4 regions of the Williamsia sp. MIQD14 genome follow, and region 2 is predicted to be linked to each of the others. Evidence: predicted binding sites of a transcription regulator. Region 2 holds the regulator's gene; each other region holds the start of a gene.

Region 1 (7,455 bases), on a different contig from region 2:
CCGCTCCGATGCCGGCCCAGTAGATGGCACCCGCGCACATCGCGCACGGTTCGGTGCTGGTGTACATGGTCATGGTCGACAGATCCTCGCGGCTGATGCGACCGCCGACCGTGCGCACGAGGTTCGTCTCGGCGTGGCCGGTGGGATCGCGATCGGTCACCACGGTGTTGAGGCCGCTGCCGACCACCGTGCCCGACCGACCCACCAGCACCGCCCCGAACGGGTGGTCGCCACTCGCACGAGCCTGTTCGGCGAGGTCGATGGCCTGGAGCAGGAAACCCGAGTCGTCCACGTCCCCGACCGTAACAACATGCGGTTGGATTGCGTCCGTGTCTCGCAACCCCGTACTCACCCGAGGATCCGGTGTCCCGGTGCTGATGGTGCACGGTTGGGCCGTCGACCACCGGATCATGCTGCCGCTCGACGAGTCGTTCGCCGCGCACTCCGGTGGCTGGCGTCGGGTGTTCGTGGACCTGCTCGGGTTCGGGACGGCGGCCGGGGGCCCGTCGATATCCCACGCCGACGACATCGCAGCCGACCTGGACGACCTCATCGACCGCGAGTTCGGTGGTCGTCCGTTCGCGGAGGTGGGCAGCTCGTTCGGGGCCGGCCTGGCCCGAAGGCTCGCGGTGTGCCGACCGGAACAGGTTCTCGGAGTGGCGATGCTGTGTCCGACCGCCGAACCCATCCCCTCGCGTCGTCTTCCCGAGGCACGGGCGGTCGAGGTCGCCGAAGGCCTCCTGGCCGGCCTCACCGACGCCGACCGCGAGCAGTTCACCGCGGTGACCACGCGACAGACCGCCGACGTGTGGCGTCGGTTCGAGCAGTACGTGCTGCCGGGTCTGCGCGCGGGCAACCCGGACGTCGCCGAACGGATCCGGCCGGCGCTGTCACAGTCACCGGAGGCGATGGGCCCGCCATTCCTCGGACCCGTCCTGATGATGCTGGGGCGCAACGACACCGTCGTCGGCTGGCGTAATCAACTCGATCTCGCCGAGCACTATCCGAACGCGACCGTGGTCATCGCCGACCGGTGCGGGCACAACATCCATCTCGAACACCCTGTTCTCACCCACCACCATCTCCACTCCTGGCTCGACACCCTCCCCGTCTGAAGAAAACGGCCGGTCGGGTGGTCGTGCTGACTGTGTGGAAACGGCCGTCGAGTGGTTGTGCTGACTGTGTGGAAACGGCCGTCGAGTGTGCTCACCGCCTGGCGTGACCCGGCCGCGAGACAACGCACACTCGACGACCGGCTTCCGCACCGTCAGCGGCAGTACAACGCGACCAGACAACCGAAATACACCAGCCTTCAACACTATTCACTGAAATCAACCTCCCGCGTTTCGAACATCCGTGCTAATCTGGGATGTACAGAACCACCTGGGGAGGGGGGCAGTCCGTGAACGATCTCTTGGCGAAATACGCTGCCCTCGAACAACTCCTCGACCAGATGAACGACGACTCGTCGGACAGCTACGACGAGGAGACGGTCGCCGAGGTGGCGATCCGGCACGAACGGATCGCGCGGCGGTTGGAGGCGATCGGTAACCGCCGCATCATCGAGGTCTCCGACCGCGACGCGTACCGCACCGTCGGATGCGTGAACCTCACCGAGTTCCTGCAGACGAAACTGCGCATCACACAACCGAAGAAGCGCCTGACACAAGTGCAGGCGCTGGAACCGATGCACGCGATGACCGGTGAGAAACTCCCACCGGTCTGTCCGAACACCGCACGCGAACTCGCCGCCGGAACCATCGGCCCCGACCACGTCCACGCAGTCCTCGACGTGATGAACAAGATCCCGACTGCGATCGAACCCGATCACCGTGCCTTTGCCGAGCAGACGCTTGCCGAGTTCGCGACCACGCTCACGCCGAAAGAGATCGCCGCCGCCGGCGTGCGCATCCTCGCCCACCTCGACCCCGACGGCCGCTTGACCGACGACCGCGATCGATCACGGAATCGAAAACTCAACCTCGGCTGCCAGGATTCGCAGTTGATGCCGAAGTTGACCGCCACGTTGGATCCGATCACGCGTGCCCTGTTCGACGTGGTTCTCGCCAAGTGGGCCGCGCCCGGGATGAACAATCCCGACGACGATCAATCACCCCGGGGCGATGGCAGTGAGATCAGCAGCGATGTGGTGCGTGAAGCGGCTGACCGTGATTGCCGCTCGCAGAGTCAGCGCAATCACGATGCGCTGAAAGCTTTGCTCGACGCCGCAGTCAACGGTGGACTCCTCGGCGGATCGCATCGTGGACTACCGCCGCAGATCATCGTCTCCATCACCGATGCCCAACTCCGCGAATACGCCGGCGTCGCACGTACTGCGACCGGGAGCGACCTCCCGATCAGCGATGTGGTGACTCTGGCCGCTGACGCCCAGCCGCATCTCGCGGTGTTCAGCGACGTCACCAACGAGCCGTTGTTCTTCGGCCGCGGCAGGCGCCTCGCCTCACCAGCACAACGGTTGATGGCCTTCGCGAAGTACGGCGGCTGCAGCAAAGACGACTGCCCGGTCCCGTTCGCGCACACCGAGATGCACCATGCCGAAAACGATTGGGCCGACGGGGGACTCACCGACGTCACCGATCTGGCACCGGCCTGCGGTCGCCACAACCGGGCCGTCGGGACCGAACCGCATCAGTGGACCACCGAGAAGATCACCGACGGACCCGACCGCGGCCGTTATGGCTGGCGCCGCAACACCGACCCACCCGATGCCCTGCGCGCCAATCATCTACACCGGATCGACGAACTCCTCGAGCGATACCGGAACCCACCTGACGCCGTCCCTGTGGTGAGTCGGGCGTTCGCCATCACCTGGCCGCGGGCTCACCTCTACCCGGCGGCCTGATCTGTGGTGGTGTTCTACCGCCGCTGACTGTGCGGAAAGCCTTCGCCGAGTGTGCGCTGCTCTTCTCGCCGGTCACTGCGCGCTGCCAGCACACTCTGCTCGACTTTCCACCCACTCAGCCGTGCCGGCTTTCCACACACTCAGCCAAGCCACTTCCGACTGCGACGACGCTGCGACCTTCCAGAGCGTCAGACGGCGGCGCTGGGCGGCGGGGGCGTACCGCGCAGGACGAAACGGCCGATGTGCTGGTACTTCCACCGGACCGGGTCGTGCAGCGTGTGGGTGCGGGCGTTGCGCCAGAAATGCGACAGGTTGAGTTCGTCGGCAGCGCTGCGTGTTCCGCTCACCTCGAACAGCGCCGACGACACCTCGGTCGCCGCGCGGTCCGACACGATCTCCGCAGCGCGAATCCAGTGCAGTCATACCCCAGGAGCAGTCTTGCAAAACGGGGGGAGTCGGCGTCGGCACAGGGAAGGCGAACGGGGTGTGGGCCAGTGAGGCCAAGATGACCCGATCAGCGTCTAACGGCGAATCTCGGTGCTCGGCCGAACCCGCAGCGCACCGAAATCCTAACGGTGATGTTCTGTGACTTTGTCCGAAGACTAGTGTCAAACGCTGTCAACTTCGGTCATCCGAACATACGAAACGAACCGGGATCTGCTTCAATCTGGACGAAAGGCTGGATGATGAGCGCTCAAGAAGCGTGCAGTCTGGACGGGGGGATTACAGTTGGGCAAGTTCATGGGCGCCACCGCGCTAGCAATGTTTGCAGCGGCGCTGCTTGTCCTAGCGCCAGTATTCTTTCCTCTGTCATGGACGCTCGCCATCGCAGCCGCATTCGCCGAAATAGTTCTTCTTATAATTTATTTGTTCCTAAGGTGGAAAAAATCCCTTCGCTCGCGATTAACGCTAAGTTCGGCGCCCACTAACACTAGCCATCTGGTCGCCGACGCTAGCAGTGTTGCCTCGGCGCTTTCGACTGATCAGGCTAGGATGCATTTGCGCCTATTATCTAGGGACAGAGCGCTAATCAACCGGATGTCGGAACGCGTAGAGGTGGGCGAGCGCGAACTGGCAGTCACGTCGTCCGTAACAATGTCCGTCGGTCCCGAAGAAATCAGGAAACAAGATATCATTCCCGTACTTTTTGTTCCGCGGGGGCAGTTAGCCCATGATTTAAATGTATTCGATTCAGGTGAGGTTAGAATCTCAACTGTTACTCGAGATCGGTTAGCTGTACATACGGTCGCCTCAATTCAGCGTCTAGCAATGGACGCGTCGGTCGACAACCGTCTGACAGAAAGACCGGCACTCAATCTGACAAAATTCGCGAATAACCTGAGCCTGTCCGAGATCCTAACGTCTCTGCTTACGTCGGATACGCCTAACGAGGTCGAGGACGTACAGAAGGTTACGTCGCATCTCGTCGGTGTGAGTCCCGACTTGTTGTTAGCTGCCGAGGTTGTTCGCACGCTAGCCCAAAACTATGCAATTGGTGTTGAGGCGTGTCGTCTCGTGCCTGAAAGTAATCCTCTTTGCAAGTGTGTCCAGCATAGATTTACCACCAGACAACAAGTAATACCCCGCCCGACCGGCGTAGCCCGGTCGAATCCGGTCGATGTCATACGAAAGCTGACGGGAGTAAATCCCCCGAACGTTTACTGGAGTCTCGACAATGCGGCATTCGCGCAAAGCTACCATCTTCAAGTCGTGGGTCCCGGTGGGACGTATCTCGGCGTTCACGATATCCTGGATAAGGATCGGCCGAATGCGGGTACGGCCTCGCTGGTGGGAATAAACGGTAAAGTTCAAAAGCGTCTGGGACAGACTAGTTCGCAAATCTACTTTCGGGGAACAGACAGGCTTGAAGGAAAGATCCTGGCGAGCCAGTTCTACGAGCGCATTCCGGGGTCGGTAGGTGTCGCCAGCATCATCGCGCTTGCTGCGCTGATGCTTATCGGTATTTCGATGTGGATCCGGTTGGGAAATGGAAGCGCGTCCGGCACGGACTTGGTTGCTGCCCTTCTTGCCTTCCCCGCTGCTTCTGCTGCCTGGTTGGGCATTACGTCGACGAATCGACTTGTCGGAGACGTTCTCATTTCGAAAGTATCTTCCACCTTGACAATTATATGTTCACTTGCCGCGTGTTGCGTCTACCTCTTCGCTAACAAAGACGCATGCAATCTTGAAAATTTCGTGACTTGTGTTCGTAGCGGCGATCTGTCGATTCGCGGATGGGCAATCCTGTTTTCGATACAAGCGGTGAATTGTGTCACTATAATTGGAACCTGGATGCTTAGGGGCTGGGTGCAATACAAACTGCTGACGCGTTCTCTGTAAGAGGGGTTAGCTCGACTTTGTGTACGCTATAGTTAGACTGGAAAGGTTCCTAAGTGGCTACTCAAACGCGGATAGACGGAGCACCTCGGCACAGGGGAGGCGACTCCCTAACTCCTCCTCCCGGTTGGTCGGCGCCAGACACGTGGTCTGCCGTCGGCCGCGTACCACCGTCAGAAGCGGAGGTGGACGCGGCGATAACGATTCTAAAGGGATCCGGCCCTTCCGTAGCCTCGCAAAAAGATATTGCGAGGCGGATCTTGTCGGAGCATTTTGCGGCGCGGGAGTCTGGGCGGACAGAGGTTGATATCGATATTCCAACCGAATTGTGGCCGTCGACTGATGGGCACCTACCCGTTTAGATCGGTGCTGTCAGTCGCCGCATCGACGTCCTGTGACTGTGTGGCTGGCCCAATCCACTGCATCTGCACGGCCCGCCCGTTGGGCATTCGTGGGCAGCGCGAGCGGGCGTAACGCTCGTCGGCGACGCCGCGCATCTCATGCCGCCGGCCGGCGACGGAGCGAACCTCGCGATGATCGACGGCGCCGATCTGGGGCTGGCCGTCGCGGCGCATCCCGACGACCTCGATGCGGCGATCGCGACGTACGAACAGACGATGTTCCCCCGCAGTGCGGAGGCGGCCAGCGAATCGGCGGCCATGCAGGAGATGCTCTACGGCGAGAACGCGCCACACTCGCTCGTCGAGTTCTTCACCGGTGCCGCGACGCCCGCGAACTGAACCCAGGGAGCGTCAGATGACGGCGCTGGGCGGCGGGGGCGTCCCGCGCAGGACGAAACGGCCGATGTGCTGGTACTTCCACCGGACCGGGTCGTGCAGCGTGTGGGTGCGGGCGTTGCGCCAGAAATGCGACAGGTTGAGTTCGTCGGCGGCGCTGCGCGTTCCGCTCACCTCGAACAGCGCCGACGACACCTCGGTCGCCGCGCGGTCCGACACGATCTTGGCCGTCGCGACGGCCGTGGAGGCCTCGGCGGCGAGCAGTCGCGGGTCGTCGGGCGAGGTGATGGTGGCGTCGACCGCACGCGCCGCGGCGTCGAGCGTGGCCTCGGCGGTCGACACGAGCACCGACAGCTCGCCGAAACGCTGCACCAGCAGTGGGTCGTCGATGGCGTTGTCGACTCCGGCCTCGAACCACGGACGTGACTCGGTCCGTACGAAATCGACTGCGGCGTACAGCGCACCCGCGGCGATGCCGGTGTCGATGGCCGCGTGGATGAGCTGCGAGAACGCGCCGTACGCGGCGGGCACCTCCACCGCCGGGGTGCGTGGCACGAGGTCGTCGGCCGCGACCGCGACCGAGGTGAACCGCGCCGTCCCGCTTCCGGTGGTGCGCTGCCCGATGCCGTTCCAGTCGTCGACCAGTTCGACGCCCGCGACGTCGGGAGAGACGAACACGACGTACTCGCCCGGCTTGTGGTCGCCGTCGGCCTCGTCGAGACGGGCCAACACCGCAAGCCGTGTGGCGAACAACGTTCCCGTGCAGTAGAACTTCTCGCCGTCGAGCCGGAAGATGCTGCCGTCCCGCGTGATCCGGGTGTCGACGCCGTCGGCGAACGCGGTCGCCCGCTCGGCGTGGGCGTTCGCCACCCGTCCACCGGCGAGGACGTGGGAGAAGTGTCGGGCCTTCTGCTCGTCGGTCCCGGCGAGGCGCAGCAGGTTGAGGTTCGTGAAGTGGCTGTGCGGGATCTGTGCGACGTTCGGGTCGGCCGCGGCGAGGACGCGGACCACCTCGGCCACCGTCGACGGCGGCAGATCCGGTCCGCCGAACGCGGCCGGGACGGTGATCGCGAGCAACCCCGACGCCGAGAGGGCCTCGACCTCGGAGTGGGGGAGCGACCGCTGTCGGTCACGCTCCGCCGCGCCCGGACCGAGACATGCAGCCAGGCAGCGTGCGGAATCGACTGCCTGGGTGTGTGTCTCGATACGGGCGGCGACGGATGCGGTCATGACCTAGGCCGAGACCTTCTCGGCGGCCTCGAGTTCACGCACCAGCGGCATGACCTTCTCGCCGAAGTACTCGATCTCCTCCTGGAAGTGCAGGAAGCCACCGAGGATCAGGTCGACACCGAGCTTCTTGTAGGCCACGATGCGCTCCGCGATCTGCTCGGGCGTACCGATCAGCTGCGTCTTGAAGCCGTCGTTGTACTGCACGAGGTCCTCGAACTTCGAGTCCGCCCACATGCCCTTGCCGTCCGAGGTGGACTTGCCGGCCTGCTGCACCGAGTCGCGGAACCC
Region 2 (7,455 bases):
CGAGTCGACCACTCGGGTGTCCTCGTGCTTGCAGAAGGGGCAGTGCATCGACGTGTCCTCGAACCTGATCCGCGGGCGACGCGCGTCGAGGACGAGCCCCGTGGCGTCACAGGGTCCGAGGTGGACCCACGGTCGCGAGGATACCGACCCGGGTCGAGCGTCACACACCGGTCAGTTCCGGTAGAGGGGGGCGAGCAGCGGTTGGCCGGCGGTCAGCGCCGATCCGCTCATGTGGTTGAGCTCCTTGATGTCGGCGACCACGGCGGACGTCGACCGGTCCGGGGCGACGCGCGCGGCGAGCTCACCCAACGACTCCCCGCCGCGGACGTGGACGACCGAGGTCCCGGCGATGGGGGCGGCCGTCGACTCGGTGGCGGCCGATCCGCCGAGCACGACCGCCCACACGGCGACCGCGAGAGCGATGCCGGCGACGATCGCCGCGCCCCATCCGATGGGTGCGGGCCGACGCGACACCGGCGCGTGACGACGTCCGTCGGCGCACAGCACACCGGCGGGGCGTGCATCGACCGGCCGACCCGAGGGCCGCCGGCGAGCGGGCACAGGGCGCTGCGCCGGCCGCGGCGCGCGCTCGACGGTGCTCCCGGAGGGGCGGTACCCCGTGTGGGCGGTGGTGCTGCTGTGACGCGTGAGAGTCTGATTCATGACGTGCTCCTCATCGACCAGACGTTCGAGTGAACGTGTGTTCGATTTGTATCACGCGGCTCCGACAATGTCCCGACACGGTCGAACAAATGTTTGAAAGTTGTTATCCGCTGCACTACTGTCCCAGGTGACAGCAGGTCCGCGCGTCGTCCGAACCGTTCGAACAGACCGGTCGGGAGCGGGGCCGCGACAGGAGGGACACCGTGTCCGACACCACCGTCACCACCACCGAGTTCGCCGACGGCCCGATCAGCGAGGCCGATCTGACCCCCCGGCAGGCGAAGGTCCTCGAGGTCATCCGTGCGTCGGTCCGCGAGCGCGGTTATCCCCCGAGCATCCGTGAGATCGGCGACGCGGTCGGCCTCAACTCCACGTCGTCGGTCGCCCACCAGCTGCGCACCCTGGAACGCAAGGGCTTCCTCAAACGCGACGCGAACCGCCCCCGCGCGGTGAACGTCCAGGACGCCGATCCCGGCGACGGCGGCGGCTCCGACGCACTGTCGCTCCCGACGCCGACCTTCGTCCCGGTGCTCGGTCGGATCGCGGCCGGCGGGCCCATCCTCGCCGAGGAGGCGGTGGAAGAGGTGTTCCCGCTCCCCCGCGAACTCGTCGGCGACGGCGCGCTCTTCCTCCTCCGCGTGGTCGGCGAGTCGATGATCGACGCCGCCATCTGCGACGGCGACTGGGTGGTCGTCCGCCAGCAGAACGTCGCCGACAACGGCGACATCGTCGCGGCCATGATCGACGGCGAGGCCACGGTGAAGACCTTCAAACGCACTGACGGACACGTGTGGCTCATGCCCCACAACCCACAGTTCGACCCCATCCCCGGTGACGAGGCGGCCATCCTCGGCAAGGTCGTCACCGTCATGCGTCGCCTCTGATCGCCCGCCCACACCCCGCAGAAGCCATCTGACCACGCCGCGTGTCACACTGGTTCCCCCGCTCGGGGTGGACGACAGGAGACGTGATGGGCGCACAGCGATTGGTCCTCGACGGGGCAGTGGTCGTGGTGACCGGTGCCGCCGGCGGCATCGGACGTGAGGTCGTCCGCGAGGTGCATCGTCGCGGGGCCCGGGTGGTCGCACTCGACCTCGTGCAGTCGGCTGTCGACGACGCCGTGCGCGGACTCGACCCCGAACGCGTGCTCGCCGCGCAAGCCGACGTCACGGTCCCGGCGGATCTCTCCGACGCGGTCGATCGCGCCGTGGATCGGTGGGGCCGGATCGATGTGGTGTTCGCCAATGCCGGTATCTCCAGCGGGGATTCGGCCGACACCGTTGCCAGCGTGGCCGACGGCGTGTTCGAGCGGGTCATCGGCGTGAACCTGATGGGCGTCTGGAACACCGTGCGCGCGGCGCTGCCGCACATCATCGAGGCGCGCGGCCACGTCCTGATCACCTCGTCGACGTACGCCTACCTCAACGGCATGGTGAATGCGCCCTACGCGGCGTCGAAGGCTGCCGTGGAGCAGATCGGTCGGGCGTTGCGAAGCGAGCTGGCGGCCCATGGTGCGACGGCCGGGGTGCTGTACCCGGGATGGGTCGCCACGCCCATCGCCGACGTCGCCTTCGGCAAGGACGAGCTCGCCACCGCATTGATCAAGCGGGCGTTCCCGCGGCCGCTCCTCACACCGATCAAGCCCCGCCGTGTGGGGCTCGCGGTCGCCGACGGCATCGAGACCAGGTCACCCCGGATCCAGGTCCCGCGGCGGTGGATCCCGGTGGCTGCGCTGCGCGGCATCGTCAACCCGCTCTCCGACGCCGCGCTGCAGCGCGACACGACCATGATCGGCCTCGTCCGCGAGGTGGAGGACCGCGCGCACCGGCGGTGAGGTCAGCCGATCCGCGACGTGATCAGCCGTGGAGGGCCGCCGCGGCGGCGACGCGCGCGTCTGCGGGATCCGCGGTCGCCAGGGCCGCCCTGGCCGCGGCCCGGCACTGCTCGGTGGTGACCTGGCCGAGCGCGGCGCCCACCCCGGCCGCGGCCGCGGGCGCACTCGACAGTGACGTGACGCCCATGCCCACCAGCACGCAGGCGAGCAGGGGGTCGGCGGCGGCCTCGCCACACACACCGACCGGTTTGCCCGTCGCCGAGCCCGCCGAGGCGACCATGTGGATCAGCGCGAGAACGGCAGGCTGCCACGGATCGGTGAGGTAGGCCAGTTCGGCGGACATGCGGTCGGCCGCCATCGTGTACTGCGTGAGGTCGTTGGTGCCGATCGACACGAAGTCGACCTCGGCGAGGATCGACGGCGCCAACAGTGCGGCCGAGGGGATCTCGATCATCACGCCGGCGACGAGGCCGCGGTTGCGCACCTTCGCCGCGAAGTCGCGCGCCTCGGTCGCGGTGGCCACCATCGGCGCCATCACCCACGGGGACGACCCGGTCGCCTCGGCGGCGGCCGCGATGGCGTCGAGTTGCCGGTCGAGCAGACCGGGATTGCCGAAGGCCACGCGCAGACCACGCACACCGAGGGCGGGGTTGGCCTCGGTTCCGTTGTCGGCGAACAGCAGTGGCTTGTCGGAGCCGGCGTCGAGGGTGCGGATCACGATCTTGGCGTCGGGCTCCCCCGCGGTCGGCACGAACGCCTCGATGACCTCGCGGTAGAGCGCTGTCTGCTCGGCGGCGTCGGGCTCCTTCGCCCGATCGAGGAAGGCGAGCTCGGTCCGGAACAGACCGACTCCCTGCACCGGGAAGTCGGTGGCCGCGCGGGCGGACACGCCGTCCTGGACGTTGGCGAGGATCGACACGTCGAGACCGTCTGCGGTACGTCCCGGTCCGCTCCACCGTGACACCAGCTCGGCTGCGTCGCGGGAGCGCGCGACGGCATCGCGGGCGGCTTCGGCATCGGGGCCGACGGTGACGGTGCCCGCCTCGCCGTCGAGCATGACCGGGGTGCCCGCGGCCACCGACGTCAGCGCGCCGACGGCGACGACGCAGGGGATCCCCAACTGCCGGGCGATGATCGCGGTGTGACTGGTCGGTCCGCCCAGACGAGTGGCCAGGCCGCGCACGAGGGCGGGGTCGAGCCCGGAGGTGTCGGCGGGGGCGAGGTCGTCGGCGAAGAGGATGACCTCGTGGTCGGGCTGGGCCAGACCGGGTTCGGGATCGCCCGCGAGTTCGGCGAGCACCCGGTCTCGGACGTCGAGCAGATCCGTCACGCGCTCGGCCATCAGACCACCGAGCTTGGTGAACAGGGCGACGAACTGCTCGGTGGCGTCGACCGCCGCGTTCGGGGCGGGCGATCCGGCGCGGATGAGCTTCTCCGCCGAGGAGATCCAGCCGCGGTCCTGCGCGAGCGCCGCGGTGGCCGAGAGGACCTCCGACGCCACACCGGTGCCCGCCGAGGCACGGGCGCGTAGACGGTCGGCGACGGCCGCCGCCGCGGCGACGAACCGCGCGCACTCGGCCTCGACATCCGCCGGCGGGGTTCCCGGGCCGGGAAGCGCGGGTCGCTCACCCGGCCACATCACCGGCGCGAAGGCCACCCCGGACACCACCGGTGTCCCGGTGAGGACCGTCGGAGCCGCGGGGTCGGTGGACGTGGTCACGTCCACCGTGGAGAGGTCGTTCGCTGTCGCGTGGGGAGCCATGGGGTGCCTATCGATCGTTGCGTCTCGGCCGATCATCCGCCGAGACGTCCCGGGGGACTCGCGACGAGGTGATTGTCATTGCGGTGTTGCTCTGTGACTCAAATTACAAGAAAAGCTTGACTTGTCAACATATCCAGGCGTAAACACAACGATATCAACATTCAAAGCCACACATTCCAACCGAAACGGGGACGCGTGTACGCCGAAGAGCGACAGCAGGCCATCGCCGACCAGGTACTCGCCCACGGTCGCGCGTCGGTGACCGCGCTGGCCGAGGAATTCGATGTCACCAGCGAGACCGTGCGTCGTGATCTCGCGTCGCTCGAGCGGGCCGGATTCCTCCGCCGCGTGCACGGGGGCGCCGTCCCGGTCGACGCCGTGCGGGTCACCGAACTCGGGGTCGCCGAGCGTGCCGATGCCCATCCCGACGAGAAGGAGCGCATCGGCACGGCCGCATGCCGCTTCGTGCCGTCCGACGGCGGCAGCCTCGTGATCGACGCAGGCACCACCACCGTGCAGGCCGCAGCCCGACTGCCGCGCGACCGCGGTCTCACCGTGTTCACCAACTCTCTACCCGTCGCGGCGTCGGTCGCCGATCACCCCGGAGCGCAGCTGCATTTCCTCGGCGGCCGCATCCGCGGGCTCACCCAGGCCGCGGTCGGGCCGGCACCCATCACCGCGCTCGCCGCGTTCCGTGTCGACGTCGCGTTCATCGGCACCAACGGCATCACCGAGCGGCACGGGTTGTCCACCCCCGACCCCGACGAGGGGGCGGTGAAGTCGGCCATGATCGCTGCGGCCAACCGCGTTGTAGTGCTGGCTGATTCGTCCAAACTCGGCGCCGAGGACATGACCCGCTTCGCCGGCCTCGAGCAGGTGGACGTCCTCATCACCGACGACGGCATCGACCCCGTCTTCTCCGCCGAGCTGTCCGCCCGCGGCGTCGAGGTCGTGATCGCATGATCGTCACCGTCACCGCCAACCCCAGCGTCGACCGCACCATCGTGCTGCCCGGCGCGCTGGTCCGTGGATCGGTCACCCGCGCCGCCGACGCACGTGTCGAGCCCGGCGGCAAGGGCGTCAACGTCTCCCGCGCCGTGCAGATGGCCGGCGCGACGACGACCGCGATCCTGCCCGCACGCGCCGGTGATCCCCTGCTCGTCGGACTCGATGCCGTGGGACTCGATCACCGCACCGTCGAGGTCGCCGTCGATGTGCGCAGCAACCTGACCATCACCGAACCCGATGGCACCACCACCAAGCTCAACCTGCCCGGTGCGGTGATGTCACCGGCCGAGCTCGCCGAGATGACCCGACTGGTCCTCGAATCGGCGACGCGCGCGACCTGGGTGGCGCTGTGTGGATCGCTGCCGCCGGGGGTGCCCGACGACTGGTACGCCGATCTCGCCGACCGGCTGTCGTCGCTGCCCTGTCGGGTCGCAGTGGACACCTCCGGAGCGCCGCTGAGCGCGGTACGCGCGGCCATGCCGGCCGTGTCGGTGGATCTGCTCAAGCCCAACAGCGAGGAACTGTGCGAGATCACCGGCGCAGACCTCGCCACGCTCGAACAGGCTGCCGACGCAGGCGATCTCGGTCCCACGCACGACGCGGCACGCGCCCTGCACGACCTCGCCGGGTGCGCCGTCCTCGCGACCCTGGGCGCGGCTGGCGCGATGCTGGTGACCGAGGCCGGTGCGTGGCGTGCCACTCCCCCGCCCATGGTCCCCGTGAGCACCGTCGGCGCCGGTGACGCGACGCTCGCCGGCTACCTGCTCGCCACCGCCGACGATGCGGCCCCGGCCGAGGCGCTGCGCCGAGCCGTCGCCTACGGGTCGGCGGCGGCGGCCCTGGCCGGAACCCAACCTCCCCGACCCACCGACCTCGCACTGTCCGCGGTGCGCGTGAGCGAGGTGGCCACACCCCACGCGGTGTGAGGCCTCCGCGCCGCATCCCCCGACCCGACCACCGGCTCTGACGAACACCCAGAAATCGATCAGCCTCCACCGTGGAGGCTCCCACCGAGAAAAGGCACAACGATGTCCGACACCCACATCGGCACCGCTCCGACCGGGGCGACCGAATCCGCCGATCCACCGCAGATCATCGAGGCCGCCACCGTGGCCCTCGACGTCGCTGCCGGATCGGACAACCAGGCGGTGATCACCTACCTTGCCGACCTCCTCGTCCGCAGCGGCCGGGCCACCGACGCCGACACGCTGGTGAGCGCGGCGATGGCGCGCGAGGCCCAGTCGGCCACCGGCCTGCCCGGCGGTATCGCGATCCCGCACTGCCGCACCGAGTCCGCGGTGCGCGCGAGCCTGGCCTTCGCCCGCCTCGCGCCGCCGGTCGACTTCGGCGCCACCGACGCCCCGGCCGATCTGGTGTTCCTCATCTCGGCCCCCTCCTCGGGCGGATCCGAGCACATGAAGCTGCTCAGCGCTCTGGCGCGGGCACTCGTCCGCCCCGATTTCGTCGCGAAGCTGCGGGCCGCCTCCGACGCCGCCGCCGTGGTCGATCTGGTGTCCGAGGTCGTCACCCCGGCCGCGCCGAAGGCCGCGACGGGCACCGCCCCCTCCGCCTCGACCTCTCCGGCGGCGTCGACGGCGACCGCGGCAGGCACCACCCCGCCCGCCGCCGGTGGTTCGGCCGCCGCGACCACGGTCGTGGCCATCACGGCGTGCCCGACGGGTATCGCGCACACCTACATGGCCGCCGACGCCCTCACCTACGCCGCACAGCGCGCCGATGTGGATTTCGTCGTCGAGACCCAGGGATCGTCGAAGACCACGGCCATCGACCCCGCAGTCATCGCCCGCGCCGACGCCGTCATCTTCGCCACCGATGTGGGCGTGAAGGGCCGGGAGCGTTTCGCCGGCAAGCCCGTCATCGAATCGGGCACCAAGCGGGCGATCAACGAGCCCGACACCATGATCGCCGAGGCCGTCGCCGCGGCGAAGAACCCGAACGCCAAGCGCGTGGGCGGCTCGGCCGCCGCGGCCGATGCCGGCGCGTCGGCCGGGTCGAGTGAGCTCGGCTGGGGCACCCGCACCCGGCAGATCCTGCTGACCGGCGTCAGCTACATGATCCCGTTCGTCGCCGCGGGCGGCCTGCTCATCGCGCTGGGCTTCCTGCTCGGCGGCTACGAGATGGCGCTCAAGCCCAACGGTGCCACCGATCCGCTCGGTGCCACCATCGC
Region 3 (7,455 bases), on a different contig from region 2:
CGGGCGACGGTGACCGACTCGAAACACCGTCGGAGATCGACGCGGATGACCACAGGCCACCGGCGTGGGGGCTCGAGAACGTCACCGGCGAGGTACCGACCGCGAATCCCTGCGCAGCAGGGTGTGGCGGGATGCGGTCGAGTACTCGGCGCAGGATCCGTCGCTGCGTCTCACGCAGACGCGGTTTCGGGATCTCGAGGACTCGAACGCCCTGCCGTTTGGGGATCGGTGTCACGCGATAGTGCTGCAGCGGACCGGTTCTCGATCGCAACCAGTTTCCGTGGTCGGCCAACCAGTCGAGCTCGGACACCGTCATGTCGTAGGCCTGCGCGAGAGCGGAGTAGTCGGCGTACCGCGGCAGGCCGTCCCACAGCACTCGTGGTGCCGGGCGCGGGCGCAGCGACGGCATCGCCAGTTCGACGATGCGCCCGGCGATCGCCTCACGCCGATCCGGCGGCTCACGGGGAAACGCGACGAGAAGGTGACCCGCGACGGCGTCGGCCTGCGCCTCATCGAGACCGCGGCGGTGTGCCGCGAGCGCATCGGCGAGACCCGCTCGCGTCCACTCGGGATCGGCCGCGTCGACGATCGCGGCCAGCATCTCGGCCGTCGAGCGCGGATAACGCCGCACGGCCTCGATCGTCATCGGATGCGTGGCAGGCGAGTCGACCGAATGCTCCTGTCCACGGCGCCGCGGGGCACGCGCAGCGTGCGGTCCGGCGTCGGACGCAGGGTCTCGCTGTGTGGTGTACCCAGGGGTTGCCCCTGAGACGGGTGTGTCACCCCGTTCTCGTCCCGCCCACCACGCATCCGATCATGTTGCCATGGCTCACTATCGCCAGTCGCGGGATCGGGTGCCGACCTTGAGATCCATCTTCTCGAGGTGTTCGGCGACCACGGTGACCGCGCCCTCGGCGTTCTGCACCGTGCCCCGGATGACCAGCGCCGTGGCGTTCTGGGCCAATCGTCGATAGCGCTTCCACAGCCCCACCGAACAGACCACGTTCACCATCCCGGTCTCGTCCTCGAGGTTGATGAAGGTGACGCCGGACGCGGTGGCCGGACGTTGCCGGTGGGTGACCGCCCCGGCGACGACGACGCGCGACCCGTCGGGCACGGCGAGGAGACCGTCGGCCGCGACGACACCCATCGCCGTCAGTCGGGGCCGGAGGAACTGGGTGGGATAGACGTTCGGGGTCACCCCGGTCGCCCAGGCGTCGGCCGCGGCGGTCTCCACGTCGGTGAGACCGGGCAGTGTCGGAGCGGTCAGCGACGCCTCGAGCGCGAGTTGATCAGCCCGTTCGAACGCGGCCGCGCCGGCGTCCCACAGCGCCTGGCGCCGGCTGCCACCGAAACAGTCGAACGCACCCGCGGTCGCCAACGCCTCGAGTTGCCTCTCGCCGAGTTCGGCGCGCCGGGCCAGATCGGCCGGGCTGCGGTAGGCACCGTCGGCGACGCGTCGGTCGACGATGACCTGCGCCACCTCGTCACCGATGTGCCGTACCGACCCCAGCCCCATCCGCACGTCGAGACCGCTGTTCTCGAGATTCGCATGCGCCAGTGAGACGTTGATGTCAGGGCCGTGGACGGCGACACCATGCCTGCGCGCGTCGGCGACCAGTGACTGCGGCGAGTAGAAACCCATCGGCTGTGCCCGCAGCAGGGCGGCGCAGAACGCCGCGGGGTGGTGGTACTTGAACCACGACGAGTAGAAGACCAGCGCCGCGAAACTCTGCGAATGACTCTCGGGAAAACCGAAGTTGGCGAACGCGGCCATCTTCTCGAACACCCGGTCGGCGATCTCGCCGGTGATCCCGTGGGTCTCCTCCATGCCGGAGTAGAAGCGTTCCTTCAACTTCTGCATCTTCTCCGGCGATCGCTTCGACCCCATCGCGCGCCGCAGCTGGTCGGCCTCGGCGGCGTCGAAGCCGGCGACGTCGACGGCGAGTTGCATCAACTGCTCCTGGAACAGCGGCACCCCGAGGGTGCGTTCGAGCGCCGCACGCATCGACGGGTGTTCGTACCCGGTCACCTCGAGTCCGTTGCGCCGCCGGATGTACGGATGCACCGACCCACCCTGGATCGGCCCGGGTCGGATGAGCGCCACCTCGACCACGAGGTCGTAGAACTCGCGGGGTCTCAGCCGTGGCAGCGTGGCCATCTGCGCCCGCGACTCCACCTGGAACACGCCGACCGAGTCGGCGGCACAGAGCATGTCGTAGACGGCCTTCTCCCCCAGGTCGATCCGTGCGAGATCGACGTGGAGTCCCTTGTGCTCGGCGACGAGGTCGATCGCGTAGTGCAGCGCGGAGAGCATGCCGAGTCCGAGGAGGTCGAACTTCACCAGACCGATTGCCGCACAGTCGTCCTTGTCCCACTGCAGCACACTGCGACCGGGCATCCGCGCCCATTCGGTGGGACAGACGTCGGCGATGGGTCGGTCGCAGATCACCATGCCACCGGAGTGGATGCCGAGATGACGCGGCATCCCCGACACCTGCCCGGCGAGGTCGAGGACGTCCTCAGGGATGTCGGCCTCGGGGTTCTCGTCCTCGTCGACCGTGCGCCCCCACCGGCTGACCTGTTTGCTCCAGGCGTCCTGCTGCCCGATCGAATACCCCAGTGCGCGAGCCATGTCCCGCACCGACGACCGACCGCGGTAGGTGATCACATTCGCGACCTGAGCGCTGTATTCGCGCCCGTACTTGGTGTAGACGTGCTGGATGGCCTCCTCGCGTCGATCGGATTCGATGTCGACGTCGATGTCGGGGGGACCGTCCCGCTCGGGCGACAGGAAGCGTTCGAACAGCAGACTGTTGCGCACCGGGTCGACGTTGGTGACCCCCAGCGCGAAACACACCGCGGAGTTGGCCGCGCTGCCCCGGCCCTGACAGAGGATGTCGGAGCGTTTGCAGAAGTCGACGATATCGTGGACCACCAGGAAGTACCCCGGGAAATTCAACGAATCGATCACCGCGAGTTCGTGTTCGATCTGACGATAGGCCTTGGGGTGTGTCGCGGGTGTCCCGTAACGGTCGGCGGCCCCGCGCATCGTGAGCTCCCGCAGCCATGTCTTCTCGGTGTGCCCGTCCGGCACGTCGAACGGTGGCAGTTCCGGTGCGATCAGACGCAGTTCGAAAGCGCAGTCGACACCGAACTGTGCGGAGTTGTCGATGGCCTCGGGGTGTGCGGCGAGCAGGGTGGCCATCTCGTCACCGCTGCGCAGGTGCGCTCCCCCGAGCGGGCCGAGCCAGCCGGCGATCTCGTCGAGACTCGATCGTGCACGCACGGCGGCGAGTGCCATCGCCAGCCGTCTCCGGTTCGGTGCGGCGAAGTGGGCCCCCGTGGTGGCCACCGTGTGCAGACCGTGGGCGGCGGCGAGCGATGCGAGTGCCGCGTTGCGTTCGTCGTCGGTGGGCAGCGCGGCGGTGGACAGTTCGACGACGACGTTGTCGCGGCCGAACCGATCGACGAGTGCGCGGAGCTCGGCCGCGGCGGCGTCGGGACCACCGGTCGACAACGCCTGTCGCACGGCGCCTTTGCGACACCCGGTGAGGATCAACCAGGAATCGTCGGCCGCGGCGGCGAGGGTGTCGAGATCGTGGCGCAGCAGACCTTTCTCGCCTGCGGCCATGTGTGCGGCCGCCATCTGTCGCGACAACCGGCGATACCCGTCCTGCCCGCGGGCGAGGACGAGGAGGTGGTGCCCGCCGGGGTCGGCGGTACCGGTCCGCGCGGCGTCGTGCTGCAGCGACAACTCCGCGCCGAAGACCGTCGGCATACGCCATTCACGGGCGGCCTCGGCGAACCGGACGACCCCGTAGAACCCGTCGTGATCGGTGACCGCGAGCGCCGACAATCCGAGGCGGTGGGCCTCGGTGACCATCTCCTCGGGGGAACTCGCACCGTCGAGGAAGCTGTAGGAGGTGTGGGCGTGCAACTCGGCGTACGGGGTGCTGGTGCGTCCGCGCTCGACGTCGTCGGCCCGGAACGGCTCCCGCTTGCGCGACCACGCGGGGCTGTCGCTGCCGTCGCCGGGAAACGTCTCACCCGGCCGACCGCCCTGGTTCGGGCGCCCGGACAGGACGCGCTCCATCTCCGCCCACGTGGGCGGGCCCTCGTTCCAGCCCACACCCGACTGTACCGAGAATCGAACACATATTCGACACGATCGGGTGCGCCGGTCCCTTGCCCCGGTCGACCGTCGCGCTCCACCTGTCGAGCCGCGCTCCACATGTAGGTGGAGCGTGGTCGAGGAAGTGGAGCGTGATCGCGGGGGCGGACTATCCCCGCCGCGCGAGGGCGGCGAGGTCGTCGCCGACCAGTCGCTGCGTGGTCCACTCGTCCATCGGCCGGGCGCCCAGCGATCGGTAGAACGCGATGCTCGGCGCATTCCAGTCGAGCACCGTCCACTCCAGCCGCGCGTATCCGCGATCGACACAGACCGCGGCGAGCGAGGCGAGGAGCGCGACGCCGTAGCCACGTCCCCGCTCGGACTCGTACACGAACAGGTCCTCGAGCCAGACGCCGTGACGACCGGTCCAGGTGGAGTAGGTGACGAACCAGATCGCGACTCCCACCACGTCGCCGTCTCGTTCGGCGACGTGGGCGAACACCGCGGGATCGTCGCCGAAGAGCGCGGCGGTCAGAGCGTCGACGGAGTTGCGCACCGCATCGGGCTCATGTTCGTACTCCGCGAGCGCCGTGATCGCGGCGAGCAACCCCGGCTCGTCACCGGGCCGCGCGGCACGGATCACGGCGCCGTCGGGCAGGACCCGCGGTTGCACGGGTCGCGTCAGATGCGAGCGGCGACGCGACCGGCGGCGTTCACCGTGTCGCCGTTGACCGCGTACAGCACGTGCAGGCCGTTCGGCTGTCCCAGCGGGGCACCGTTGCAGATGGTGTCACCGGCGATGCAGTAGCGGATCGTCTTGCCCTGGTAGAGCGGGCCGACCTCGATCGCGGGCGCCTGGGCGTCGCGGAGGAACCGGGCACTCGGCGGCGCGAACAGCACGACGGCGGCGACGTTGCGGGCCACCGATGCCGGCAGCGGGGTGGGCGCGGAGCCGCGGTACTGCGCGGGCAGCGTGACCCGCGGTGCGAGCGCGTAGCCCGCCACGACCGCGCCCTGCGAGTACCCACCGACGACGATGCGGGTCTGCGGGCAGGTGCGGGCGAGGAACGTGATGCGGTTCTGGGTGTCCTTCACGCCGTTGATCACCGTCTGCGCGAGGCCTATCCGATCGCGGAAGTTCGCGCTCGCCGGGTAGTTCACCCCGCGGACGACGACCGACTTGCCGGGCAGGGCGCCACGCAGCGCCTGTCCGAACGACAGACCGGTCAGGCCGACCGGGGGTGCGGGCTCGGCGGTGCCGCGGGCGAAGAGCACCTCGACGTTCGCACACGACGGCGCGGCCGAGGCAGCGGTGAGGGTGGTGGTCGCCGACAGGCCGACCGCGGCGATCACGCCGCACAGAATGGCCATGAAGGATCGTTTGAGCATGCCCACAGCGTAACCGCAGCGACCCGTTCGGCGTGATGCGCTTCACCGAAGTCCGGTTCGCCGCATGCGCCGCCTCACACCTGGTGCAACCGGACGATCCGGGTGAGGTATCGGTGTGCCTCCGACGACAATCCGATGAGAGCAACCTCGCCGTGGACGACGATCGCGACCGGCCCCTTGCCAGTGGGCAGAACCCCGGCACGGTCCACCATCGGCGGTGTTCAGATTGACCGTCTGACCGATCACCTCCGTGGTCGGTCGCACCCGATGCGCGATCTGCAGACGCCGACGGTAAGCATACGTACCTCGGGGCGTGGAACACCCGTAGGGCGATCGATACCGATCAGATACAACCGGTTCGAGGCGTCCCCGGAGACGACACGGGCGCGTCGTAGAGTCCACGGTGATGCCGACCCGACTCCCGACCGCAGACACCCCGTACGTCCGCGTCGACACCGACGTGCTCGACGCGAACATCGCAGACATGGCGACGCGGGTCGCGGCGCAGGGTCTCGCGCTCCGTCCGCACGCCAAGACCCACAAGAGCGCCGACATCGCGCGGCGGCAGATCGCCTCGGGCGCCGTCGGGTTGACGGTCGCGACGATCGGTGAGGCACAGGCGTTCGCCGCGGCGGGCTTCGACGACCTGTTCATCGCCTACCCGCTGTGGCTCACCGCCTCGAAGGCCGCGCGACTGCGGTCGGTGGTGCGCGACGCCTCGGTACGGGTGACGGTCGATTCGGCGGCCGGTGCGGTCGCGATGGCCGAGGCGCTCGGTGACGCCCGCGAATCGGTCGAGGTTCTCATCGAGGTCGACAGTGGACAGCATCGGACGGGCACCGCCCCCGCTGACGCCGGAACCGTTGCCGCGCAGGCGGTTGCCCACGGACTGCGGGTGGTCGGCGTGTTCACCTTCCCGGGTCACGGGTACTCCCCCGCCGGTCGCGAGAGCGCCGCGCAGCAGGAGGCCCGCGCGATCACCGACGCCGCCGACGCGCTGTCGTCGGTCGGGGTCGATCCGATCGTCCGCAGCGGCGGGTCGACACCGACGGTGGAGTTCGCGCACCCGGATGTGCTGACCGAGGTCCGACCGGGGGTGTACCCGTTCAACGACGCACAACAGGTGGCCCTGGGACGCGCGAACGTCGACGACGTGTCGTTGTCGGTCGCGGCCACGGTCGTCCGCCGCGAACCGGGACGTGCCCTCCTCGACTGCGGCAGCAAGATCCTGGGCACCGAGAAACCCGATTGGGTACCGGGTTTCGGGCTGCTACCCGACCTCCCCGACGCCCGCATCGTCGCACTGTCGGAACATCACGCCACCGTGGTGAGCGAGGGTCCGCTCCCCGAGGCCGGGTCGGTCGTCCGGGTGTTCCCGAACCACGTGTGCATCACCGTCAACCTCGTCGACGACCTCGTCGCGGTGACCGGCGGGAACGAGGTCGGGCGGTGGCCGCTGCTCGCCCGGGGCGCGAACTCGTGAACACCCGCACCCTCCGCCGACGGATCGTCGTGTCGGTGGCCGTGGCTACGGTCCTGCTGTTCAGCGGGTGTGCCACCGATGCGGTGCCGCCCGACACGGCACAACTGAGCAGGGCACCGAGCGTGACATTCGCACAGATCGGCATCGACACCGAGCGGGCGGCCACCGAGGCGTTGGTCGACGGGGTCCGGCGCGTCGGCGTCGCCATGGCGTCAGCAGCACCGTCGTCGGGGTCGCCGAACACGGTGGTCTCCCCGTGGAGCGCGGTGACGGCGATCGGGATGGTGCGCGCCGGCGCCGGTGACGCCGCCGGCGCACAGATCGATCGGGTGCTCGGCACGAGTCGCCCCCAGGCGATCGCGGCGCTGCTGGGTCAGCTCGGCGCGATCGGCGGCGATCCGGGCACGGTCGATGTGAACAATCCGCCCAGCCCGCCGGTGTATCGGCAGGGTGCGGGCGCGTTCATCGC
Region 4 (7,455 bases), on a different contig from region 2:
GTGGCGGTGCACTGCTCATGATCATCGCGGTGGTGCTGTTCGCGCCCGCGCTGTCGCGGCCGGTCGTCGGTGCGCTGGGGCGGGTGCTCGGGGCGCCGTTCGGCAAGATCGGTCGTCTCGCCCGCACCAACGCGGTCCGCAACCCGAGGCGCACGGCGGCAACGGCTTTCGCGCTCACCCTCGGACTCATGCTGGTCGCGGTGGTCGGGACGTTCGGTTCGAGCCTCAAGGGGTCGATCGACACCGCCATCAACAAGAACCTGTCGGCCGACCTCGTGCTGGCGACCTCGGACCAGGGGTCGCTGCCGACCTCGGTGGTCACCGCGGCGAGCAAGGCGCAGGGCGTCGGCACCGCGGTGTCGTTCCGCATCGTCGCGGCCAAGGTCGACGGCCAGGCGGTCAACGGCATCTCCCCGACCGGAGACCTCGGTGCGGTCACGCCCTACGAGATGCTCGACGGCGCATCGAAGTCGATCCCGTCCGACGGGATGATCGTCTCGGAGAAGACCAGCAGGCAGAAGGGGTGGAAGCGCGGCGACGTGCTGACGTTCACCGGATACGACGGCGCGACGGTCCCGGTCACGGTGTCCGGGATCTACAAGGACTCGCAGATCCTCGATCCCTGGCAGATGGGGGAGGGGGCCTACGAGAAGCTCGTGCCCGCCGGCTACCGGTCGGACCTGCTGGTGCTGGTGAAGGCCGCGCCGGGGCAGTCGGTCGATGCCCTGCGGACCGAGTTGACCGCCGCCACCAAGGATTTCCTCACCGTGCAGGTCGAGGATCGTGCGCAGTTCGTCGGACAGGCGTCGTCGCAGATCGACCAGATGCTGGCCGTGCTCTACGGGATGCTCGGGCTGGCCCTGGTGATCGCGGTGCTCGGCATCATCAACACGTTGGCGCTGTCGGTGATCGAACGCAAACGCGAGATCGGGATGCTCCGCGCGATCGGCATGGCGCGCGCGCAGGTGCGGCGGACGATCTACATCGAGTCGGTCCTGATCGCGATCTTCGGCGCGGTCCTCGGCGTCATCCTGGGCAGTGGTATCGGCATCGCGCTGGTGCGTACGTTCCGCGACCTCGGGATCACCACGGCCGTACTGCCCTACGGCCTGATCGGGATCACGCTGGTGGCCGCCGCGTTCGTCGGCGTGCTGGCCGCGCTGTGGCCGGCGGTCCGCGCGGCGCGGACCAACCCGCTGGAGGCCATCACCGACGCGTGAGCGTCAGGGTCGGAGGATGACGCAGCTGCTGGTCGCCGAGGCGAGGAGTCGACCGTCGCTGTCGTGGATCTCGGCCTGTGCCAGTGCCGTTCGGCGACCGGCGTGGACCACGGTGCCGGTGCAGGTGATGACCCCGGTGTCGGCGCGTACGCCGCGGAGGTACTTCACCGACAGGTCGAGGCTGGTGTAGCCGACGCCCTCGTCGAGCATCGTCTGGACGGCACATCCGGCCGCGGAGTCGAGCAGGGTGGCGATGATGCCGCCGTGCACCGACCCGATGGGGTTGTAGTGGTACTCGGCGGGCTGCAGCGAGAACACCGCGCGTCCGGAATCGGCCGAGACCAACGTCGCCCCGGTGAGATGCATGATCGGCGGGGCGGGCACCTCGCCCGCGGCGAGGGCCTCGACGAACTCGAGGCCGGTCCGACCCTGGGAGGCCGACGCCGTGGCCATCGGGTCGTCCCAGGTGATGGTGCGGGTGCGTTCGGTCATCGGAGGTCCTCGGTGGCGGGGCGGAGGGTCTCGGGCGCGGGGCCCGCGGCGAGTGCGGTCTCGTGTCGCGGGACGAGATGGCCGTCGGTGCAGCGCATCTGCGCGTGGACGGTGGCGCCGCACTCGCGGTGCACGGTGTGCAGTGGCGGACCGGGGTCGTCGAACTCCCAGCGGTCGCCCCAGTCGCGCAGCGCGGTGAGCACGACCCGCAGTTCCCCACCCTTGCGGGTGAGTCGGTACTCGTGCCGTTCCCGTTGTCCTGGTTCGCGATACGGGCGCCGTTCGAGGATGCCGGCCGCGGTCAGCTCGCCCAGTCGTTTCGCGGCGGCCGACTCCGACACCCCGACCCGCTCGGCGAAGTCGTCGAAGCGGCGGGTCCCGAAGAACGCCTCACGGAGCAGGAGGAGCGAGATCCGATTGCCGACGACGTCGACGGTGCGGGCGATCGAGCAGTTCGCGTTCGTGAGTGTCCACTCCCCGCGGTCGGGGAGGAGATCGGGCTGCGGATGCGTGGCCATGGGGTCAGGCTAGCACCGCTGGCTTCGCTGAGGCGAAGTCAGCAGAGAGGGGCACACTGGGCGACGTGACTTCTGACGACAGCATCGCCTCGGAGACGATCACCCCGTTCCGCATCGAGGTGGCCCAGGAACAGCTCGACGATCTCGCCGATCGTCTCGCCCGCACCCGGTGGGCCGAACCCGAGACGGTCGACGACATCTCGCAGGGCGTGCGGCAGACGTTCCTGCGCTCGCTGGTCGCCCATTGGGCCGACGGATACGACTGGCGGCGGCTCGAACGCCGCCTCGACCAGCTGCCCCAGTTCCGGGTGGAGCTCGACGGTGGTGGCCCGGACACCCTTCGGGTGCACGTGATCCACGTGCGGTCGTCGCGACCCGACGCCACGCCTCTGCTGCTGACCCACGGCTGGCCGGGTTCGGTGTGCGAGTTCCTCGACGTGATCGCACCACTCACCGAGCCGGGCGCCGACGAGCCGGCGTTCCACGTGGTGATCCCGGCGTTGCCCGGGTTCGGGTTCAGCGACAAGCCGACGACGTCGGGGTGGGGGATCGAGCGGATCGCCGACGCCTGGGCGCAGCTGATGGCCCGCCTCGGGTACGAGCGCTACGCCGCGCAGGGCGGTGACTGGGGTTCGATCGTGACGAGCAACCTCGCCGAACGCGATGCCGAGCACGTCATGGGGATCCACCTGAACATGCCGCTCGCACCACCGGACCGCGACGACGAGCCGACTCCCGAGGAGCGCCAGATCCTCGCCGACATGTCCGAGCACCGGCGGTACCGCACCGGCTACCAGAAGCAGCAGTCGACACGGCCGCAGACGCTGGGTTACGGCCTCGTCGACTCCCCGGTCGGTCAGGCGGCGTGGATCGTCGAGAAGTTCTGGGAGTGGACCGATCACGACGGCGACCTGTCGTCGATTCTCACCCACGACCAGCTGCTCGACGAGGTGATGATGTACTGGCTGCCCGCCGCGGGGGCGTCCTCGGCCCGGATCTACTGGGAGGCCGCACAGCATCCGACGTGGCCGAACATCACCGTGCCGGTGGGGATCTCGATGTTCCCGAAGGAGATCTCCCGGACGTCGCAGCGGTGGGCGGCGAAGCGGTACCCGACCCTGGGGTACTTCCACGAGGTCGATCGTGGTGGCCACTTCGCCGCCCTCGAACAACCCGAGCTCTTCGTGTCGGAGGTCCGGGCGTGGTTCGCGACGCTGGGAGACGCTGCGCGGTAGGGGGATCAGCCGGTGTAGGTCTGGGTGCCGGTGGCGAGCCAGGTGGTGGTGAAGCCGTTCGCCGTGGCGCTGGGTGCCGAGGTCTGCGTCTCCTGCGTGCCCTGACCGTCGACGATGTCGATCGACTGGCTCGCGGTGAGCGCCGGTGAGGCCCCGTTGACGGTGATGGCGCGGAAGGTGACCGACCCCCAGTTGGGCGCCGTGGAGATGTAGCCGTTGACGTCGGTGTCCTCCTGGATCCACTCGGCCGAGGCGCCGGGGCCGGTGTACGCGGCGGTCTTGCTCGCGGTCTGACCGGTGGTGGTGTCGGTGAGCGTCATCGTCGAGGTTGTGCCGTTGGTGACCACCGACGCGGTGATGGCGTCGCCGGGAGAGATCGGGAACCGGCTGAACCGGGTCTCCGGCGCGGGATCGCTGGGCGTGATCACCTCCCACCACGCGTAGTAGGAGACCTTGCCGTTGACGACGTCGGCCTCGGTGCCGGTCTGTGTGAGGTAGCTGTTGGCGGCGCCGTCCACGCCGACCCACGTCGAGGAGTAGCCGGGGTAGGTGCTCGAGGTCTTCGGCACCGTCCACGACGCGGTGGAGGTCTTGAACTGTCCGGCCGACCCGGTCTGCGCGTAGCCCGCCCAGTTGGTCGAGGTGCTGCCCGCGGCGACGCGACCGGTCTTCGATCCGCGCGGCCTGCGGCCCACGAGAGGGTGGCCGTGGATACCGGTGGATGCGGTGATGGCGTTCGTGACGGAGGGGCATCGGCGCTCGCGGTGACGGCGAGGGTGGGGACGACCGCGGACGTGGCCAGGGCGGCCAGGGTGAGGGCGAGTTGGCGGCGCATGAGGACCCCTACTGTTAGTTGCCGGTGATAACGGAATGAGTGAGACCACCTGATCAGAGTTCGGACCGGTTGGCGTGGCGAAGACCGATTTGTCGCGTCCCGGCGTCGAATCGTCGGTGTCCGGGAGGCGGATGGGCCCGGACAGGCAGACTGGTGGGCGACCCGACGGCGCGTCGGTGGACGAGGAAGGCCGCGAGATGACCGAACGACCCGGTGGAGAGCAGGATCCCGGAGCGGGCGATCAGTGGCGTCCGGTCGATCCGGTGGGACAGAACCCGCCCACCCAGGCCTTTGACCCCGACCAGGCGCCGTATACGCAGGGGCCGTACCCGCAGGACCCCTATGCGCAACCCCAGTACGGGCAGCAACCGTACGGCGCGCCCCAGTACGGACAGCCCCCATACGGACAGCCGCAGTACGGGCAACCCCAATACGCCCAGCCCCAGTACGGCGCGCCCCAGTACGGGGAGACGCCGCCGGGTGGTGGCAACTCGAACCGCACGTTGTGGTTGGTCGCCGCGGTGGTGGCCCTGCTCCTGGTGGTGGCGTTGGTCGCCGGCTATTTCCTGGTGAACAACAGCGGCGATGACGGCGACAACGATCTGGCGGCGTCGGGCAGCACGTCGGTCACGGCGCCGGACGACTCTTTGGTCCCGGACCTCCCCGGTGGCGCGATCCCCACGGAGGAGCCGTCGACGACGGCGACCCCGACCCCGGGTCAGATCCTCTACCAGATCACCGGCAACGGTCAGGTTCTCGGACTGACCTATTCGGCCGGCCAGACGTTCAAGATCACCCCGCGACTCATCACTCCGCCCTGGTCGGTGGCCGTCGATGTCGGGGTGACGCCGTCGCTGACGGCGGTGGTTCTCCAGGGTCAGTTGACATGCACGATCAGCCGCGACGGCAAGGTGCTGAACACCTCCACCTCGTCGACCGGTCTGCTGCGCTGTGAGGCGCCCGCGAGCTGACCCTTTCTGCCCGTGCTCGATCCGGAGAGTCTCGAACGGCCTGTGCGCGTGGTCATCTCGTGTCCAAGGTTGTCCACAGGACGACGATCGTCGTGGCGGTTGTCGGTGGGCGCATATACACTCGAACCTACATTCGAGAGTTGATTCGGGGGAATCATGACAGCGATGCAGGACGCGACAGTGGTTGCACTGCAATCGTTTCTGTCGCGTCTCACCGATGTCCCCGACGCCGCCGATGAAGCCACCGCGATTGATCGGATCTCCCTTCTCGAGTCGATCAAGGCGGGATGTGCTGCGGCGCAGGCGGTCGAGACGATGCGGCTCGAAGAGTTGCGTGTCGAGGCCGAGAGTGCGGTGGGTGTACCCGCGGCTCGGCAGGGTCGTGGGTTGGCCGCCGAGGTGGCGTTGGCGCGGAAGGCGTCGGGGTCGGCCGGTGGTCGGTATCTCGGTTTCGCGCGGGCGCTGATGCGCGAGATGCCGCACACGCGTGCTGCGTTGGCGTCGGGTGCGCTCACCGAGTGGCGGGCGACGATCCTGGTGCGCGAGACCGCACATCTCACCGCACAAGATCGCGGCGAGATCGACCGCCGCATCTGCGCCGACACCTCGCTACTAGACGGTGTCGGGGACCGCGCACTCGACGCCGAGGTGAAGAGGATTGCCTACGAACTCGATCCGCAGGCCGTCGTCGATCGTCACGCGCTGGCGCCATCAGACCGACGCGTCAGTACCCGACCGGCTCCCGACGGGATGGTGCGGCTGTCGGCGTTGCTGCCGCTGGTGTCGGGGATCTCGGTGTTCGCTTCGCTGAAGAAGCACGCCGATGCCACCGTCGGCGGCGATGACCGCACCCACGCGCAGGTGATGGCCGACGCCCTCGTCGAACGCGTCACCGGCGCCGCGACCGCAGGCGCACTGCCCGTGGCGGTGAACCTGGTGATGTCCGACGAGGTCCTCCTCGGTGACAGCTCTGCGGCAGCACAGGTCACCGGCTACGGCCCGATCCCCGCCGACACTGCGCGCGCGGTGGTGTCCACCGCCCTCGACGCAGACACGGCCTCAACACTGCGCCGCCTCTACAAAGCGCCGTCGAGCGGAGCGCTGGTCGCGATGGACTCCACCGCGCGCCTGTTCCCGGCCGGGCTCAAGCACTTCCTCGACGTCCGTGACCTGTCCTGCCGCATCCCGTATTGCGACGCACCGATCGCCGAATACGACCACGCCGAACCCCATTCACGGGGCGGCGAGACGTCAGCAGACAACGGCAGCGGTATGTGTGTCAGCCACAACCGCGCCAAACAGAACCCCGGCTGGCTCGTCGTCACCGACCACGACACCGGAAGACACACAACCACACTCACCACCCCCACCGGGCACAGTCACGCCTCCCGAGCACCCGCGCCACCCGGTCACCACGACCGACCCGTCAGTCCCGTCGAACGACAAATACGGGCGCTACTCGACGCCGCCTGAGCGGAACACCAGCACGAGGTTGCTGCCCAACAGTTCTCGGAGACCGGGAACGCGCATCACCCACCAGGCCCATCGGGGAAGGTAGCGGGGGAACGCGGCGACGAGAGTGGCCGCGTCGGGGGGAACGGTTGCGGCCCAGCGGAGTCCATCGGCGGCGGTGACGCGGAAGAGGCTGGTGCCGTAGAGGTTCTTCGGTGGGTGCCCGTGGCGTCGGGTGTACATGCGGGCCGCGCGGGCGCCACCGAGGTAGTGGGTGAGGCCCATCTCGTGGCCGCCGAACGGGCCGTACCAGAGGGTGTAACTGAGGATCACGGTGCCACCGGGACGCGTGACGCGCAGCATCTCCGCGCCCATGCGCCACGGATCGCGGACGTGCTCGGCGACGTTGGAGGAGAAGCAGACATCGAACGCGCCGTCGGCGAACGGCAGGTCCATCCCCGAGGCGCGCACTGTCGCGCGGTGCGGCAGTGCTGCGGCATGGAGTTCGGCGGGGTCGGGTTCGGCGCTCACATACCGCGCACCGAGGGCGCGGAACCCGTCGGCGAAGTAACCGGGACCGCCGCCGACGTCGAGTATCACCGCACCGTCGAGGTCGCCGTGGTGGTCGGCCACGAGATCGACCGAGTCGCGGGCCAGCGCGGAGTAGAAGCGATCGGGGTCGGTCTGCTCGTACCGGAAGTCGTTGAGCAATCCGGCGGCGCGGCGCAGGGT

The links. Region 2 encodes LexA, which represses DNA repair genes until DNA is damaged. Its sites were predicted from a motif close to CGAACANNTGTTCG; they were not measured.
Region 1: the regulator LexA is predicted to act here: its motif matches at 1,348-1,361, upstream of ACQ7HM_RS04295 (DUF222 domain-containing protein).
Region 3: the regulator LexA is predicted to act here: its motif matches at 4,152-4,165, upstream of ACQ7HM_RS08410 (error-prone DNA polymerase).
Region 4: the regulator LexA is predicted to act here: its motif matches at 5,394-5,407, upstream of ACQ7HM_RS04015 (DUF222 domain-containing protein).

What each region holds. Positions count from the first base shown of each region.
Region 1 covers NZ_JBPFDG010000001.1:994,733-1,002,187, reverse strand. The annotation lists gene ACQ7HM_RS04305 (nucleoside deaminase) at 1-292, opposite strand, end outside; gene ACQ7HM_RS04300 (alpha/beta fold hydrolase) at 330-1,115, shown strand; gene ACQ7HM_RS04295 (DUF222 domain-containing protein) at 1,403-2,863, shown strand; partial or broken gene ACQ7HM_RS04290 (SfnB family sulfur acquisition oxidoreductase) at 3,052-3,273, opposite strand; gene ACQ7HM_RS04285 (hypothetical protein) at 3,605-5,203, shown strand; gene ACQ7HM_RS04280 (FAD-dependent oxidoreductase) at 5,599-5,940, shown strand; gene ACQ7HM_RS04275 (SfnB family sulfur acquisition oxidoreductase) at 5,953-7,167, opposite strand; gene sfnG (dimethylsulfone monooxygenase SfnG) at 7,171-7,455, opposite strand, start outside.
Region 2 covers NZ_JBPFDG010000005.1:464,732-472,186, forward strand. The annotation lists gene nrdR (transcriptional regulator NrdR) at 1-48, opposite strand, end outside; gene ACQ7HM_RS19620 (LysM peptidoglycan-binding domain-containing protein) at 172-663, opposite strand; gene lexA (transcriptional repressor LexA) at 867-1,547, shown strand; gene ACQ7HM_RS19630 (SDR family NAD(P)-dependent oxidoreductase) at 1,634-2,497, shown strand; gene ACQ7HM_RS19635 (phosphoenolpyruvate--protein phosphotransferase) at 2,520-4,259, opposite strand; gene ACQ7HM_RS19640 (DeoR/GlpR family DNA-binding transcription regulator) at 4,455-5,222, shown strand; gene ACQ7HM_RS19645 (1-phosphofructokinase family hexose kinase) at 5,219-6,193, shown strand; gene ACQ7HM_RS19650 (PTS fructose transporter subunit IIABC) at 6,296-7,455, shown strand, end outside.
Region 3 covers NZ_JBPFDG010000002.1:192,780-200,234, forward strand. The annotation lists gene ACQ7HM_RS08405 (reverse transcriptase family protein) at 1-53, opposite strand, end outside; gene ACQ7HM_RS08410 (error-prone DNA polymerase) at 833-4,132, opposite strand; gene ACQ7HM_RS08415 (GNAT family N-acetyltransferase) at 4,284-4,787, opposite strand; gene ACQ7HM_RS08420 (cutinase family protein) at 4,796-5,503, opposite strand; gene ACQ7HM_RS08425 (alanine racemase) at 5,910-6,986, shown strand; gene ACQ7HM_RS08430 (serpin family protein) at 6,953-7,455, shown strand, end outside.
Region 4 covers NZ_JBPFDG010000001.1:934,267-941,721, reverse strand. The annotation lists gene ACQ7HM_RS04045 (ABC transporter permease) at 1-1,220, shown strand, start outside; gene ACQ7HM_RS04040 (PaaI family thioesterase) at 1,224-1,712, opposite strand; gene ACQ7HM_RS04035 (winged helix-turn-helix transcriptional regulator) at 1,709-2,230, opposite strand; gene ACQ7HM_RS04030 (epoxide hydrolase family protein) at 2,329-3,465, shown strand; gene ACQ7HM_RS04025 (G1 family glutamic endopeptidase) at 3,471-4,160, opposite strand; gene ACQ7HM_RS04020 (hypothetical protein) at 4,498-5,271, shown strand; gene ACQ7HM_RS04015 (DUF222 domain-containing protein) at 5,437-6,744, shown strand; gene ACQ7HM_RS04010 (class I SAM-dependent methyltransferase) at 6,727-7,455, opposite strand, start outside.